DNA from 2 places in the Alkalihalophilus lindianensis genome. Region 2 is predicted to be linked to the other one. Evidence: riboswitches for the same ligand, from Rfam matches in the RefSeq annotation. Region 2 holds a riboswitch; the other holds the start of a gene.
The links. Region 2 has a riboswitch for S-adenosylmethionine ahead of RYX56_RS19460 (methionine ABC transporter ATP-binding protein). Riboswitches for the same ligand answer to the same signal wherever they lie in the genome.
Positions count from the first base shown of each region.

Region 1: another riboswitch for S-adenosylmethionine. It lies ahead of RYX56_RS03495 (methionine biosynthesis PLP-dependent protein); the one in region 2 lies ahead of RYX56_RS19460 (methionine ABC transporter ATP-binding protein).

Region 1 is NZ_JAWJBA010000001.1:620,679-628,505, reverse strand. Features, by position in the region: gene RYX56_RS03500 (bifunctional homocysteine S-methyltransferase/methylenetetrahydrofolate reductase) at 1-486, opposite strand, end outside; gene RYX56_RS03495 (methionine biosynthesis PLP-dependent protein) at 489-1,622, opposite strand; SAM riboswitch class I at 1,710-1,816, opposite strand; gene RYX56_RS03490 (hypothetical protein) at 1,899-2,063, opposite strand; gene prsW (glutamic-type intramembrane protease PrsW) at 2,084-2,731, opposite strand; gene RYX56_RS03480 (asparaginase) at 2,895-3,863, shown strand; gene RYX56_RS03475 (YpdA family putative bacillithiol disulfide reductase) at 3,901-4,887, opposite strand; gene RYX56_RS03470 (Glu/Leu/Phe/Val family dehydrogenase) at 4,978-6,240, opposite strand; gene RYX56_RS03465 (D-alanine--D-alanine ligase family protein) at 6,467-7,384, opposite strand; gene RYX56_RS03460 (genetic competence negative regulator) at 7,542-7,827, opposite strand, start outside.
Region 2 is NZ_JAWJBA010000010.1:44,825-52,651, forward strand. Features, by position in the region: gene RYX56_RS19455 (methionine ABC transporter permease) at 1-46, opposite strand, end outside; gene RYX56_RS19460 (methionine ABC transporter ATP-binding protein) at 102-1,115, opposite strand; SAM riboswitch class I at 1,255-1,363, opposite strand; gene RYX56_RS19465 (amino acid ABC transporter ATP-binding protein) at 1,447-2,187, opposite strand; gene RYX56_RS19470 (amino acid ABC transporter permease) at 2,200-2,901, opposite strand; gene RYX56_RS19475 (transporter substrate-binding domain-containing protein) at 2,972-3,865, opposite strand; gene RYX56_RS19480 (DsbA family oxidoreductase) at 4,063-4,767, opposite strand; gene RYX56_RS19485 (purine-cytosine permease family protein) at 4,839-6,188, opposite strand; gene RYX56_RS19490 (CBS domain-containing protein) at 6,300-6,932, shown strand; gene RYX56_RS19495 (hypothetical protein) at 6,977-7,156, opposite strand; gene RYX56_RS19500 (M20 family metallopeptidase) at 7,353-7,827, shown strand, end outside.

The DNA of each region.
Region 1 (7,827 bases), on a different contig from region 2:
ATCCGACCTATTCCTTACTAATTGAATCGCCAGGATAATTTCATCTAAATTATAGAAAGTCTCTAATAAAATTCCATCTATTTCTTCATCTAACAAAATTTCAAGTTGCTCATCAAGGGCATTTTTCACTTCTTCTAGGGACCAATCTTCCTGGTGTAAGTTCTGCAATCCACCGACTGTTCCGACAATGAAATGTTCACCTTTAGTTGTTGCCTTGCGTGCTAACTTTACTGCTTCTCTATTAATGATTTCTACTTTATCTTCAAGCCCGTGTTTTTCCAGCTTAAGTCGATTGGCTGCATAAGTGTTCGTTTGAATAATGGTTGAACCGGCAGCGACATATTGGTTATGGGCATCTATTATTCTTTTAGGATCAGATAGATTTAGCTCCTCAAAACATTGAGAAACACCTTGTTCATAGAGGAGTGTACCCATAGCTCCGTCTCCAACTAATACTTCTGTTTTTAATCGTTCAAGAAACGTCATCGTTACACCCCTCTTGATTGAGTCACTTTATTCTTTGCCACATAAAGAAATGCTTGCTCTAAGTCTTCAAGGAGATCTTCAGCTCTTTCGATCCCCACAGAGAATCGTAACAATCGATTACATACGCCATTTTGAACTCGAACCTCTTCTGGAATATCGGCATGTGTTTGTGTAGCAGGATACGTCATTAAACTCTCTACGCCCCCTAAACTTTCGGCAAAAGAGATCAGTTTCAACTGCTGTAAAAACGGATTGACCCATTGTTCATCCTGAATTCTAAATGAGACCATTCCCCCTCGACCTGGGTATAACACATCCGTTACACATTCACTTTTTTGTAAATAACGGACGATTTCCTTCGCATTTTGCTCGTGTTTTTCCATTCTAAGCGCAAGTGTTTTCATCCCCCGAATTAATAACCAAGAATCAAATGCACTAAGCGTTGCTCCAATCCCGTTATGGTAGTAGCCAATTCTCTCTGAGAGCTCTTTGCCTTTTGCGACCACAAGACCAGCAATGACATCATTATGTCCACCTAAATACTTAGAAGCGCTATGAACTACAATGTCCGCGCCCTCTACAATAGGCTGCTGGATTAACGGCGTGTAGAAAGTATTGTCTACAATTAATAAAATTTGATGCTTTTTACAAATATCAGCTAAAGAGCGGATACAGGCTTCTTGCATCAAAGGATTAGTAGGTGTTTCTATAAAAATAGCTTTAGTCTTTTCATTGATTGCATCCTCAACAAGGTCGAGCTCTCTTGGGTCTACATAAGAAAATGTTAATCCCCAACGCTTCCAACCTTCTTCAAACAAGCGATACGTTCCACCATAAAGGTCTTTTGTAGCTAAAATCTCATCTCCCATTTCAAATAAAGAAAAGACAGTTTGAATGGCAGCCATCCCAGAGCTACAAGCAAATCCACGATCTCCTTCTTCAAGAGAGGCAATAGCTTGTTCCACCACTTCACGTGTTGGGTTACCCGTTCTAGCATAATCATATCCTGTTGATTCCCCAATACCTGTATGTCTGTATGCTGTTGATAAATAGATAGGCGTATTAACTGTACCTGTATGTTCTTTTCCTCTATTCCCAATTTGAACGACGTCAGTTGCATGTTTCTCTTTTGTCATGTTCTCTCCTCCTAATACCAGTACCTAAATAAAAAGACACCTCAACTTATAAAATAAGAAGAAGGTGTCCATTCACTCATTGGCTTCTTCTTATCTTTCAAGCCTACGCTTGATGGAATTAGCACCTGACCTCTTCAAAAAGGCTGGTTGCTGAGACTTCTTCGGGCCATTCCCTCCGTCTCTCTTGATAAGAATTATATGTTTTATGAAATTTCGAAATAAACTTTTTACGTTGAACTAAAATTACAACAATTCAAAAGATTTTGCAAGTCTTTTTTAAGATTCAGGGGTTGCGTCAACTTTCAAATCATCATTATTTCCACACACACATTGCTTAAATCCTGTTTCATATTCCCCTTCATCATTCTGTTTGCCACGCAAAATATACTTCTCTCCGCACTTCGGGCAACGAATGACTATACGATAACGTTCTCCGACCATCTTTCATTCCCCTTTCAAATTTAATGATCAAGCTTATTAGCCCATTTTACCTTATTTAGAGCCAAGATCCAAAGTCCAATCATAAATGGCACTAAACCAATCAGAAAATACATACCAAACGTCAGTAAAATAAAGTCATATAACCCATGTAATACAACAGGAGTTACTAAAGAAAGCATTAAAAACCACTTTCGTTTTGATGCTTCCATTTTTGCTCGTCCAATATAATAACCCATTATGACTCCATATAGTGCATGACTGGATACAGGTAATAAAGCCCGAGCTACAGCAGTTTCGAGTCCATGAGCAAGCATGTAAAATACATTTTCCATTGATGCAAATCCAAGAGATAAAGATACGCCATAGACAATTCCATCATATCTCCGTGTCATCTGCCCATATTGATAAGCAAAAAAATAAAGCATAAACCATTTAAAGAATTCTTCAAAAAACCCATATAAGACAAAAGCCTTAAGTAAATCTCTTTCAAAAAAGCCCTCTACGGTAAATGCGTACTGCAATACCATAACAGGAAAAACAAGGATAAGTCCAATAATAAAGGTTCGAAAAACTAAGGCATTTACGGTTGATTCATAATCATTTCTCAAATAAAAATATGATAATAACGCCATTGCTGGTGCGATCGCGGCTGTCAATATGGCAAACAATTTAAAGCCTACCTTTCTTATCCTGTGCACACATTGATTTTTCATTCAAGTAAAATAATTCACATGGTGAGTGAGGTATGAAAAATATGTTAAAATACGATCATAACATCAAAGAAGATTTTATTCGATGGATGTAATAGTATGAAATAAAGGAGCAATGAAGATGAAAAAAATTCTTGTTTTACATACTGGCGGTACAATCGCAATGCAAGAAGATGAACATGGCGCTGTAACCCCTAATCTAGTAAATCCATTATATTCCACAATCGAATCCCTTTCAAGCATCGCCTCCGTTGTGGTTGACGATTACCTGAATATCCCATCTCCACATATGACCCCTTCTTTAATGGTCAACTTAGCACATCGATTAAAGGAAAGAGTGGAATCTGAACAATTGGATGGCATTGTCGTAACGCACGGTACAGACACACTTGAAGAGACGGCTTATCTGCTTGATCTGATACTGGATATCAATAATCCTGTAATCGTTACAGGAGCGATGCGTTCTAGTAATGAATTAGGTTCTGATGGACCTCATAACTTAATATCAGCGGTTAAAACAGCAGCTAGTGAAGACGCATATGGCAAGGGTGTTCTAGTCGTTTTAAATGATGAAATCCATACAGCTAAAAACGTCACAAAAACGCATAGCTCTAACATTGCTACATTCCAAAGCCCTCAATATGGGCCTATTGGAATTGTTACAAAACGGGGTGTTAATTTTCACCATACACCTGCGAAAAGAGATTGCTACGCTATCACTTCATTAGAAAAACGAGTGGTCTTGTTAAAGACATACACAGGTATGGATGCCACTACAATTGATGCCATCTCTGAAACATCCATACACGGGTTAGTGATTGAAGCTTTTGGCCAAGGTAATGTCCCTCCAACCATCATGCCTGCATTAGATCGACTTATTAATAGGGGTATCCCTGTAGTATTGGTATCTCGTTGTTTTAGCGGAATCGTTCAAGATACTTATGCATATGATGGTGGAGGCCGTACACTTAAAGAGCTCGGCGTAATATTTACCAATGGCTTAAATGGTCAAAAAGCAAGATTGAAATTGATGGTAGCACTTGAGAAAACAAACGATAATGATCAATTACAGACTTTATTTTTGACTTAAGGAATTAACTCCATTAACTACAAAAAAAGCCCTAAAATTAGGGCTTTTTTGCTTCTGCTTGATCTTTTTCTGTTATGTTTTCAGCAATGAGAGGTCCATGGAATCGACCATTCTCAATAAAAATCTCATTTGCATTATTACCGGCAGCAATGACCCCAGCAATATATACACCCTCAATGTTTGTTTCCATCGTTTCCTCATTAAAAGCTGGTCTTCCAGTTTGATCATCAACTGATACTCCAATAGTCGTTAGAAAAGAATGATCAGGATGGTAGCCCGTCATCGCAAAAACAGCGTCGGCTTTCGCAGTAAACTCTTCTCCATTAACTGTGTATATGACTTCTTTTTCTTCTATTTCTTGTACATCTGCATTAAAAGACAAAGAAATCTTACCATTTCGCACTAAGGAATCATATTCCGGTAAAATCCATGGTTTTACGCTGCTTGAATAGTCCTGACCTCTATACAACGCTGTTACACGTGCCCCTGCTTTCTCTAATTCAAGCGCAGCATCAATGGCCGAATTCTTTCCACCTATAACTACAACATCTAGGTCAAAGAAAGGGTGAGCCTCTTTGAAATAATGATACACATGATCTTGCTCTTCTCCTGGAACATTCATTTTATTCGGACTATCATAATATCCTGTAGCAATAACGATTTGACTGCATTCGTATTCGCCCTTAGATGTTTTAACTTGAAAGCGACCATCGGGTTGTTTGGTTGCACTTCTAACTTCTTCATACGTATGAACACGAATATCCTTACGTTTCACCACATCTCTGTAATAAACGAGCGCTTGATTACGCCTTGGTTTACGCTCCTCTGTGACAAATGCTACATCACCTATTTCAAGCTTTTCACTCGTACTAAAGAACGTTTGATGAGTAGGATAACGATAGATCGCATGTACGATATTTCCTTTTTCAATGACTAACGGGTTGTAGCCCTTATTTTGGCATGCGATTGCTGTTGAAAGTCCGCATGGCCCGGCACCAATTATAATGATATCTTCTTTTTTCAATCTACATTCACCTCACGTGCTTTACATAAAAATAAAACCCTTGCATCAATGACACAAGGGTAAGATCGTACTTACTAATAGTATAGCAAATTAAACCCAGCCACGGAAACGAGAGGCTTCAGCCATTTTACGCACACCAATCATGTAAGCTGCAAGACGCATATCTACTTTACGGCTTTTAGATAAATTATAAATGTTCTCAAACGAGCCCACCATTACATTTTCTAATTTGCCTTCTACTTCTTCTTCCGTCCAGTAATAACCTTGATTATTTTGAACCCACTCAAAGTAAGAAACGGTTACTCCACCAGCACTAGCCAATACATCTGGAACGAGTAGAATATCTCTCTCAGATAAAATACGAGTTGCTTCCATTGTAGTTGGACCATTAGCAGCTTCAACTACAATCGATGCTTTAATGCGGTCAGCATTTTCTTCTGTAATCTGATTTTCAATTGCAGCAGGTACTAAAATATCACAATCAAGTTCTAACAATTCCTGGTTTGAAATCGTCTCTTTGAAAAGGTTTGTCACGGTTCCAAAACTATCACGACGATCAAGTAAATAATCAATGTCTAAACCTTCTGGATCATGAAGTGCGCCGTTAGCATCACTAATTCCTACAACTATGGCACCGGCATCATGCATGAATTTAGCAAGGAAACTACCTGCATTTCCGAAACCTTGGATAACCACTTTTGCACCTTCAATGTCGATTCCTTTTTTCTTAGCAGCTTCACGGATACAAATCGTTACCCCTTTAGCTGTAGCAGATTCACGTCCGTGTGAGCCCCCTAGTACAAGTGGCTTCCCTGTAATAAATCCTGGAGAGTCAAATTCGCGAATACGACTATATTCATCTAACATCCAAGCCATAATCTGAGAATTCGTGAAGACATCTGGTGCTGGAATATCTTTAGTAGGTCCAACAATTTGACTGATTGCACGAACGTAACCACGACTTAAGCGTTCTAATTCGCGGAAAGACATATCGCGCGGGTCACAAATAATACCGCCTTTCCCTCCACCATAAGGAAGGTCAACAATACCAGCCTTCAAACTCATCCAGATAGATAACGCTTTCACTTCTTTTTCGGTTACATTTGGATGGAATCGAACTCCACCTTTTGTAGGTCCGACAGCATCATTGTGTTGCGCACGGAAACCTGTGAAGATTTTTGTAGAACCATCATCCATCTTAATCGGGATTCGTACGGTCAACATACGGATTGGCTCTTTCATTAATTCAAACATTTCGTCCGGATAACCAAGCTTGTCCAAAGCCTTCTTAATTACTTTCTGCGTTGAAACAAGCACATCTAAATTTTCAGCTTGCTTACCATTACCTTCCATCTGTTTCACCTCTAGCCAGTGTTCGATGTTTTATTATAATCCGCATCTAACTGCGGCATCTTTCATCACTACTAACTATAATGAAAGAGCTCTCATTTTTCCACCTTTTCAGTAAAAAAAACAAGATAAGTTGTATTTCCGTCCTATTCAAACTATTCATACTAATTATTACCCAGATAGCCATAAAGTAAACAGACTGATTTAAGCAACCAGTCTGTTTCTAATATTACTTATTCAATGATAGTTGTATAAATGTTTCAATCATTTGATCGTAGGACAATCCAATTTCACGCGCAGCGTCTGGATACAAGCTTGTAGGTGTCATACCAGGTAATGTATTGACTTCTAAAATTACTGGGTCTCCACCATCATCCGGAATGATAAAATCAACACGCGAATAAATGTCACAACCTAATGATTGATGTGCAAGAACTGCATGCTTTTTTACATAAGTAGTTTGTTCATCCGTCAGACGAGCCGGAACAATATGTTCACTCATACCAACAGCATACTTTGCTTCATAGTCATAATATTTATTTTTGGGAACGATTTCGACAACAGGAAGAGCTTTCTCTTTACCTTTATTACCCATTACTGCAACGGTTACTTCTCTGCCTTTAATGAACTCTTCTAGTAAAACTGTCTCATCAAGTTCAAACGCTGCCTCAATTCCGTTAAATAATTCTTCTTCATTTTCAGCAAATGTGATCCCAATCGTAGACCCTTCTTGGTTCGGTTTTACAACGATCGGATATGGAATCTCGATTTTAGTTGCTTGCTTATCATAAGAGTGCTTATATAAAACATGTTGTTTAGCCACTCTTGTTCCTTCACGCTCAAAAAATAATTTCGACTTTGCTTTATCCATTGCGAGAGCAGATCCAGCAACTCCAGAGCCCACGTATTTGATATTTAACATATCTAGTAATGCCTGCACCTTGCCATCCTCTCCATATCGACCATGAAGCCCAATATAGACTAAATCGACGTCAAGTGCTAATAATTCTTCTAATCTATCAGGATGAAAATCAATACCTACAACGTCGTGTCCATTAGCTTCTAACGCCTTAATGATTCCTTTTCCTGATGACAACGATACTTCTCTCTCTGCTGAAATTCCTCCGTATAAGACAGCAATTTTCATATGGCTCAACTCCTACTACACATTATGTACCACTAGTATATTCGCCTACTTAGTATTCGGAACTAGTCTCGGTTATTGTACCATAATACACTTAACCCCGCTCTTTGAAACTACAAATTACAGAAAGAAAAAACTGATGACCTATTGTCACCAGTTTTTAGCGCTTTATAAACGTGTGATAAAGCTGATAGATCGCTTCATGATCCATCAAACATTTGCCATATTCTGCAGCTCTATGAAAAGACACGGTAGATGAATGGCCAAACTCTGACAATAAAGCGATGAACGCTTCCTCATCTTTATCATTCAAATCAATATCTTCAAATTTCATAAAATAACGGCCTTCAAAGGAATAGAGACGACCTCCAATAACCCCAAAAGGATAGAGACGAGAAGCTAACCCAATTACATCTTCAAACTCTCTAAATGTGTAAAAGATGTCA
Region 2 (7,827 bases):
AGGGAAGCCCTACGATTAGTGCTACAGAAAGTGAAATCCCTACCATCAACACCGTTTCAAAGAATGCTTTATTGAGCTCTGGAAGTAAATTAATCAATGTTTCAATTGTCACTTGTCATCACCTCCACCCCAACTGCTTTATCATTTAGATACGTAAGAACACGCTCCACTTCATCACTAGTGCCCTTAAGCTCCATAATAAACACACCCAGAGGGACTTCTTTAATATATTCAATTTTGCCGTGGAGAATATTGGCCCGTACATTAAATCCTTTGAGGACATCCGATACAACAGATTCTTCAGCAATCCTTCCTCGAAAATGTATCTTCACTATTGTTCCCTTACACTTTCCAACCAAAGCTTGAGGTAATTTAAATTGCATCACACCATCGATGAATTCTTTTGTTAGATTCTCTTTTGGTTGAGCAAATAGTTGATAGACACTCCCTAGCTCTATTACTTTTCCCTCTTCCATAACAGCCATTCGATCACAAATCTCTTTTACAACTTCCATTTCATGTGTAATCAGCACGATCGTTAAACCTAGTTTTTCATTTATATCTTTGAGTAGTTTTAAGATAGCTTGAGTCGTACTTGGGTCTAGAGCTGAAGTTGCTTCATCACACAACAATACTTTCGGGTCATTAGCCAGAGCTCTTGCTATACCTACCCTTTGCTTTTGACCTCCACTTAATTGACTAGGATAGTGTTGTGCCTTATCAGCTAATCCTACTAACTCCAATAAATCTAACACTTTCTTTTGACTCTCGGTCTTTGATTTACCTGCTGCTTTTAAAGCGAAATAAACGTTATCAAATACTGTTTTAGAAGTAGCAAGATAAAAATGTTGAAAGATCATTCCTATCTTTTGTCTAGATTTGCGCAGCTTACTAGCATTTAACTTCACTAGATTAACACCATCTACAAAAATTTCTCCGCTAGTTGGCTTTTCCATCAAATTAATACATCGTAAAAGCGAGCTCTTACCTGCTCCGCTATACCCTACGATTCCAAAGATCTCTCCTTGATCAATCTCAAGGCTTACGTTATCTACTCCTTTAACGGTCCCTTTTTTTGTTTTATATTCTTTCGTAACACTTTTAATTTCGATCATGATGCACCCCCAAAGCCTAATTTCCCTATGTGAAAACTCAACTTTAAAACTAAATAATGTTCTAGGTTAACTCTCAAGTAGATAAATATAAAAAAACCTCTTTCTAAACAAGAAAGAGGTTTGATAATTAAGATCGCACCTCTTATCTTCCAGAGCTTATTGCTCTGCAGGATTTAGCACCGACTAAGTAAAAACTTAGAGGTTGCCGGACGTCATAGGGCCTGTCCCTCGGTCGCTCTTGATAAGAGTTTAAACTATTTAAATTTTCTAAGTTATTTTATCTTAATAAAGTATTAAGGAGATGTCAATGCTTTTTATTCTAACATGTACACTATTCACCTAAAAGTTGTAAAAACTCTCGAGTTCGTTCTTCTTTTGGATTCTCGAGTAACTCTTTAGCTGGACCTTCCTCGACGATATAACCACCGTCCATGAATAATACTTTGTCTGCTACTCGCTTCGCAAAGTTCATTTCATGGGTAACGATCACCATTGTTTGTCCTTCTTTTGCGAGCTCTTCGATTACTCGTAGAACTTCGCCAACAAGTTGGGGATCAAGAGCAGAAGTTGGCTCATCAAATAACATGACATCAGGATTCATCATCAGCGCTCTTGCTATCGCAGCACGCTGCTGCTGTCCCCCCGATAATGCATCTGGATACTTATCCTTATGTTCAATCATGCCAACCTTCTTCAATAATTTCTCTCCGTCTTCGATTACAGCTGCCTTACTTGCCTTTTTCACAGTTAATGGTGCTTCGGTGATATTTTCCATTACTGTTTTATGAGGAAATAGATGAAAACCTTGAAATACCATACCAGAGTAGCTTCGTAAATCTTTTATAGCTTTTTTTGATAAACGTTTTGAGCCAAACTCAACGCGTTTATCACCGATCTGAACCGTCCCTTGGTTAGGTGTTTCTAATAAATTCAAACAACGTAGAAGTGTTGTCTTTCCTGACCCAGAAGGACCTACTAAACAAACAACTTCCCCTTTTTTTACGGAAAAATTAATTGACTCTAAAACAGTAACGTCATCAAATTTCTTTTGTAATTGTGAGATTTCAATCATAGTAGGTCTCCTTTATCTCTGACTCAAATAACGATTATAACGTTTTTCCAAGCGTTCTTGGAAATGTCCAATCACAATACAAACTACCCAGTAAATAAGTGCAGCGGTTATATACATCGTCATACTATCATAAGTCCTTCCTGCTACAAGTCTAGAGCTATATAATAGCTCTTGAACAGTAATAACTGATGCAAGAGAGGTTCCTTTTACAATATCCATAAATATATTAAAAGTTGGTGGTAAGGCAATTCGTGTTGCTTGAGGAATAACGATTCGCCTTAGTGTCTGTATATAACTCATTTGAAGTGAAGTAGCAGCTTCCCATTGTCCGCGTGGCACAGACATAATAGCAGACCTGACCACCTCTGCATTATAAGCTGCAAAATTAAGACTAATTCCTACTATACCAGCGACGACAGCACTCTTAAATTCAACCCCTAATACAGGTATCCCATAATATAGGATAAAAATAAAGACTAATAAAGGGGTTCCTCTCATGAACGATATATAAATTCTTGCAGGCCACCTCAAAAACCAGAATTTAGACATTCTTGCGATACCGAGCACTACACCAAGAATGAGGGCAAAGAACATACTAAATAGAGCAATGATCATAGTTACTTTTAAACCCTCAAGTAAAAAAGGAAGTGAATTCCATGCTAGCTCCGGATCATATAAATATTCCCACTGTATTTGTTGAAACCACTCAATCATTTATTTCCCTCCCTCAGGCACATCCAAAAAAGAAATACAAGGACAAGTCCTTGTATTTCTTCCAATTTCTTTATTCTCCATCTAGACCGACAACTTCTGACTCATCAACTGGTTCAGATACATCTTCACCTAGAAACTCCTCAGATAAACGAGCTACAGTGCCATCGTCAATTAACTCTTGTACTGCTTCATCTAACTTTTCTTTTAATGTTCCATTTCCTTTTAACACAGCCATTGCACTTTCTGTTGCATGGTATTTCACTTGATCTGCTACCACTAAACGATCATCACCAAACTCATCAATCGTTCGTTGCAATACAAGGTGGTCATTTAAATAAGCTTCTGTGTTTCCATTAATTACATCACGTAAAATCGCTTCTGTTCCACCATCATATGCAGTTCCATTCGCACCAATATTGTCCGCAAAAATAGCATAATTACTTGTCAATGAACCAAGAGCAACGTCCACACCCTCTAAATCATATGCACTCTCGAATCGATCAGCATCTTCAGCACGAACGACGATTGATCCATAAGAATATTTATGAGGAATGAGGAAATCAAACGTTTCTTTACGCTCTTCTGTAATGGCAAAATCATGAGCAGCTACATCGATTTGACCATTACGTAATGATGGAAGAATCCCATCAAAGTCCATCGTACTAAACTCAATCTCAAGATCTAATTTTTCAGCCACTTCTTTAACAAGCTCTACTTCAAATCCAGTTAATTCATTACTTTCATTGTAAAAAGTTATTGGAGCGTATGTACCTGATGTCCCTACAACAAGCACTCCAGACTCTTCCACTTCTGTCCAAGATGTATCATCACTAGCATCTGTGGTTTCTTCAGCATCTGTTTCTGCTGTATCTCCATTATCTCCCTCTGTTTCATCGGTTGCGCCACAAGCTGCTAGCATCATCATCAACATTAGAACGATTAAAAGATAAAATAATTTCTTCATTTTATGATTGCTCCCCTCACATTAAACCTTAGTTAGTTAATCGGAATAGTATAATTAAATTACCACCAAAACCCCTTCATGTCAACGATTAAAATGTTAATACTTTACCCTAACAAAAGTATTAACATTTTCTCGTAACCCAATACAAAAGAAAAACCCCTTTGCGATAAAGGCTTTCCTTGAATGACGATCATTTCTTAATTATCACAGGACTCAATCGTGCAATGAGCACCTTCGCTTGTATTACTTTCGATAATCGTCAGCTCGCTCTGCTCTTCTTTCACTTTTTTAAGCACTTCTAAAAAGACATGAGTAGGTTGGGCACCTGATACAGCATATTTATGATCAAAAACAAAGAAAGGAACGCCTTCCACACCAATGTTAGTACCCTCTTGTTGATCTTGCTTAATGACGTCTATGAATTTGTTACTTTTTAATACATTAAGTGCTTCTCCTTTATCCATTCCCACTTCTTGTGCTAAATCGCTTAATATCTCATGATCTCCAATGTGGAGTGAGTCGGTAAAGTACGCTTTCATTAGTAGCTCAGTCAGCTCTAGTCCTTTGCCTTGTTCGTAAGCAAAATGGGCTAATCGATGAGCATCAGCTGTGTTCGTACGAATCGATGTATCAAAGTTGAAATCTAGTCCTTCTTCTTTCGCCTGTACCGTGATTTGATCACTCATTTCTTTAGCCTTTTCTCGAGTCATACCATATTTTTTTGCCAAAACATCGTATAGGTGTTCATCGCTGTCTCGTTTCGCAGTAGGGTCTAGTTGATAGCTTCGAAATACCAATTCTACCTCTTCACGGTGTTTAAATTGCTTTAATGCTTTTTCTAGCTTACGTTTACCTATATAACAAAACGGACAAACAAAGTCTGACCAAATATCGATTTTCATTTACATTCCTCCTCCATCAGTTACATTATAGATCTAGGTTTTCCATACTCCAAACTAAAAGCTCACTCATCCTACATTTTCCACTTGATACTTTCATTCTCTCTTTTAAATTTCAAGGAAATGATTAAGTAAATCACTCCCGTCCCAATAAATGCAATGAACCCTGGAGACCAATCGCTTGGCAGCAATAAATAAAGTGCCATTCCAGCAATCGACGTGCTTAAGCCTTTGAAGTTATATTGATAGTCAACACGTGCTAACCCTAAGAAATCTTTCTCTGTGAAACTACGCTTTTTAAGGAGTAAAAAGTCAAACACAATTACTGCAGAAATAGGAATAATCAATGCACCTAAATAAGAAATATAGATTTGCGCTTGTTCTACTAAAATCGGAAATGAACTTAGAAAGATAGCACAACAGCCAAAAAGAACAGCACTCTTCACCCTTCCTAAGCTTGGTAAACTATTTAATAAGCTATATCCCCCCGTATATGCATTGCTGATATTAATCATAACCATTGAGGCCATCGCAGCAACCAAAATAATAGTGAGAGCTAGTGTTGAGTTCGTTAACTGACTTGATATGACATAAGGGTTCACACTTCCAGCTAAAGCAGCCGTGTACGCACCTAGAATAGCCGTTAAGAAAAAGCCACTCAGATTCCCTAAAAACAATCCATAAAAAGCATGCTTTTCACTCTTTGCATAACGGGCCATGTCTGAGGCTGAACTGACGCCTGATACATATTGGACAAAGGCTAAACTAGCAAAGAAGAGCATGGTGCCTAACGGAGCAGATGAAGGACTATTGATTACATTTTCAAATGTTCTTCCTTCCACTTCGCTCGTTAGTAGAATAAAGAGCATGACAAGCCCTCCAACAAAAAGAATAGGAAGGAAATACTTTGTCGCTTTTTTCACTGCCTCAAACCCTATTAAAGCTAAAACTGCCATAAGAGTAGCCATTACAAGGGCAATGCCTAGAAAAGGAATTTGAATATGTAAGGTTCTTTCGATTAATTCCTTTATTAAGTAAGTCCCCCCTATCGTTTGAACTGCAAACCAATACATCGATGTAACCGTCCTAATAGGTGAAGCCAAGTAACGCGTCCCTCCTACACCTAAGATTGCTCGTATAGAGTATTGGGCTGGAATGCCATATTTAGCACCGGGCAACGCAAGGAAAGATACACATATGAAAGCAAAAGCGGCACCGATAACCGTAGATAGAACGGCTTGTAGAAACGTTAAGCCACCTTCGAGCACTGCTAATGCTGGTACAAGAACGTTTCCTGCATTAACCGATATCGCCATCTGTATAAACGTATATTCAATAGCTGAAGTATTTTGTGCGTGTTTAGGAATAGCTTCTAAACCATAACGCTCCACTAGAGGTTTTGTTCCTTTGTTTGTTTCGTGCACTTAATTCACCTCCACTCCATTAGCAATATATATTTCTGAAAATTATGATATTATAGCAACTCAAAACAAAGTATAATAGATATATATTATATTTATTAGGAGGAAAATAGAATGTTTATCCGTAATTGTCTTACTCCAAAGAAGGAGCTAACCCTTCTAAGTTCAACGATGACCATTAAAGATGCACTTGTAACAATGAAAGGTGCTCATTATAGCTTACCAGTTATTAATGATGCAGGCTCCTATCTTGGTATACTAAGTAAACGTTCCATCCTTGAATACCTCGAAACACAAGATGAACAGACTACGCTTCTAGAACTGTATCAACACGCAATTTCTAACTGTATCGACGTTAGCGCTAACGATAGTGTCGATCTTCATAGTAGTCACTTTGAAGATTGTCTACCAATCATTGTAAGATATCCATTTGTTCCAGTACTTGATAACGGTGAATTCGTTGGGATTGTGAAGCGATCTTTTATTGAGCGTACATTGGAGGATTGTTTTGGGGTTGGGGTAGAAGGCACTCGTATTTTACTTGGTGTACATAATCAATCTGGAACACTCCATTCAATTACGAAGATTTTACAAAAGTACGATATTAATATTATTTCCGATATTGCTTTTGAATCAGATTCCTCCTATTTACGCCGAATTTTAATTAAGATTGAAAAATCTCCTCACCTTAACAAAGTAACAGCTGACATTGAAAAACACGGATATCGCATATTAGAAATCGAATAAAAATAAGGGCAGCCCACAATTTGCGGAAGCTGCCCTGATTATCTTTATCCTAATTTTGTCTCATTTAAATGTCTACCATTCTTTTGTAGACCATCTTCAAATCCTTTTCTATACCCCTCTCTATAATAAGAATCTAACATCCTTCTAATTTGATCTCTTACAATAGGGTCACTAATCGTTGTAATAAATGCATCTTCCTCGCGATTTTTTCTTTGGCTGCTCATTATACCCTCCACGCACTTTAATTGTTATTTGCTAACTAATACCCCTATTAGAGACACTTCAATCCGCTTTCGAAACTTTTTAGTCATTTTTGAAAATGACTCTCTACAAATATCAGACCGATTGACTAAGGCATTTGACTATTTGGCATTAAACTTGCAATATGGAGATATAAAGAACCATTAAGGAGTTGAAAATATGAATAAAGATGCGCTATTTGAAACAATTGAAAAGCATAAAGATCAATGGATTAGCATTAGTCGCTACATTTGGGAGAACCCTGAGCTTGGTAATCAGGAATTTAAAGCGATGGAAATTTTAACAGCTGAACTGCGCAAACATGAATTTGAGGTTGAAACGAATATCGTAAACTTAGAAACAGCTTTTATTGCCACTTATCGTTCAAATAAACCAGGCCCTACGATTGGCTACTTCGCCGAATACGATGCACTTCCTGAAATTGGACATGCATGTGGTCACAATTTAATTGGGATGATGAGTACAGGTGCTGCCATCGCTTTAAAAGAAGCTGTTGACACATTGGGCGGAAAGGTCATCGTTTATGGTACTCCTGCAGAAGAGACAAATGGAGCAAAAGTTACATTTGCTAGTGAGGGGATCCTTGATGGGCTAGATGTTGCATTAATGGTTCATCCGTCTGGAGTTCATGAGA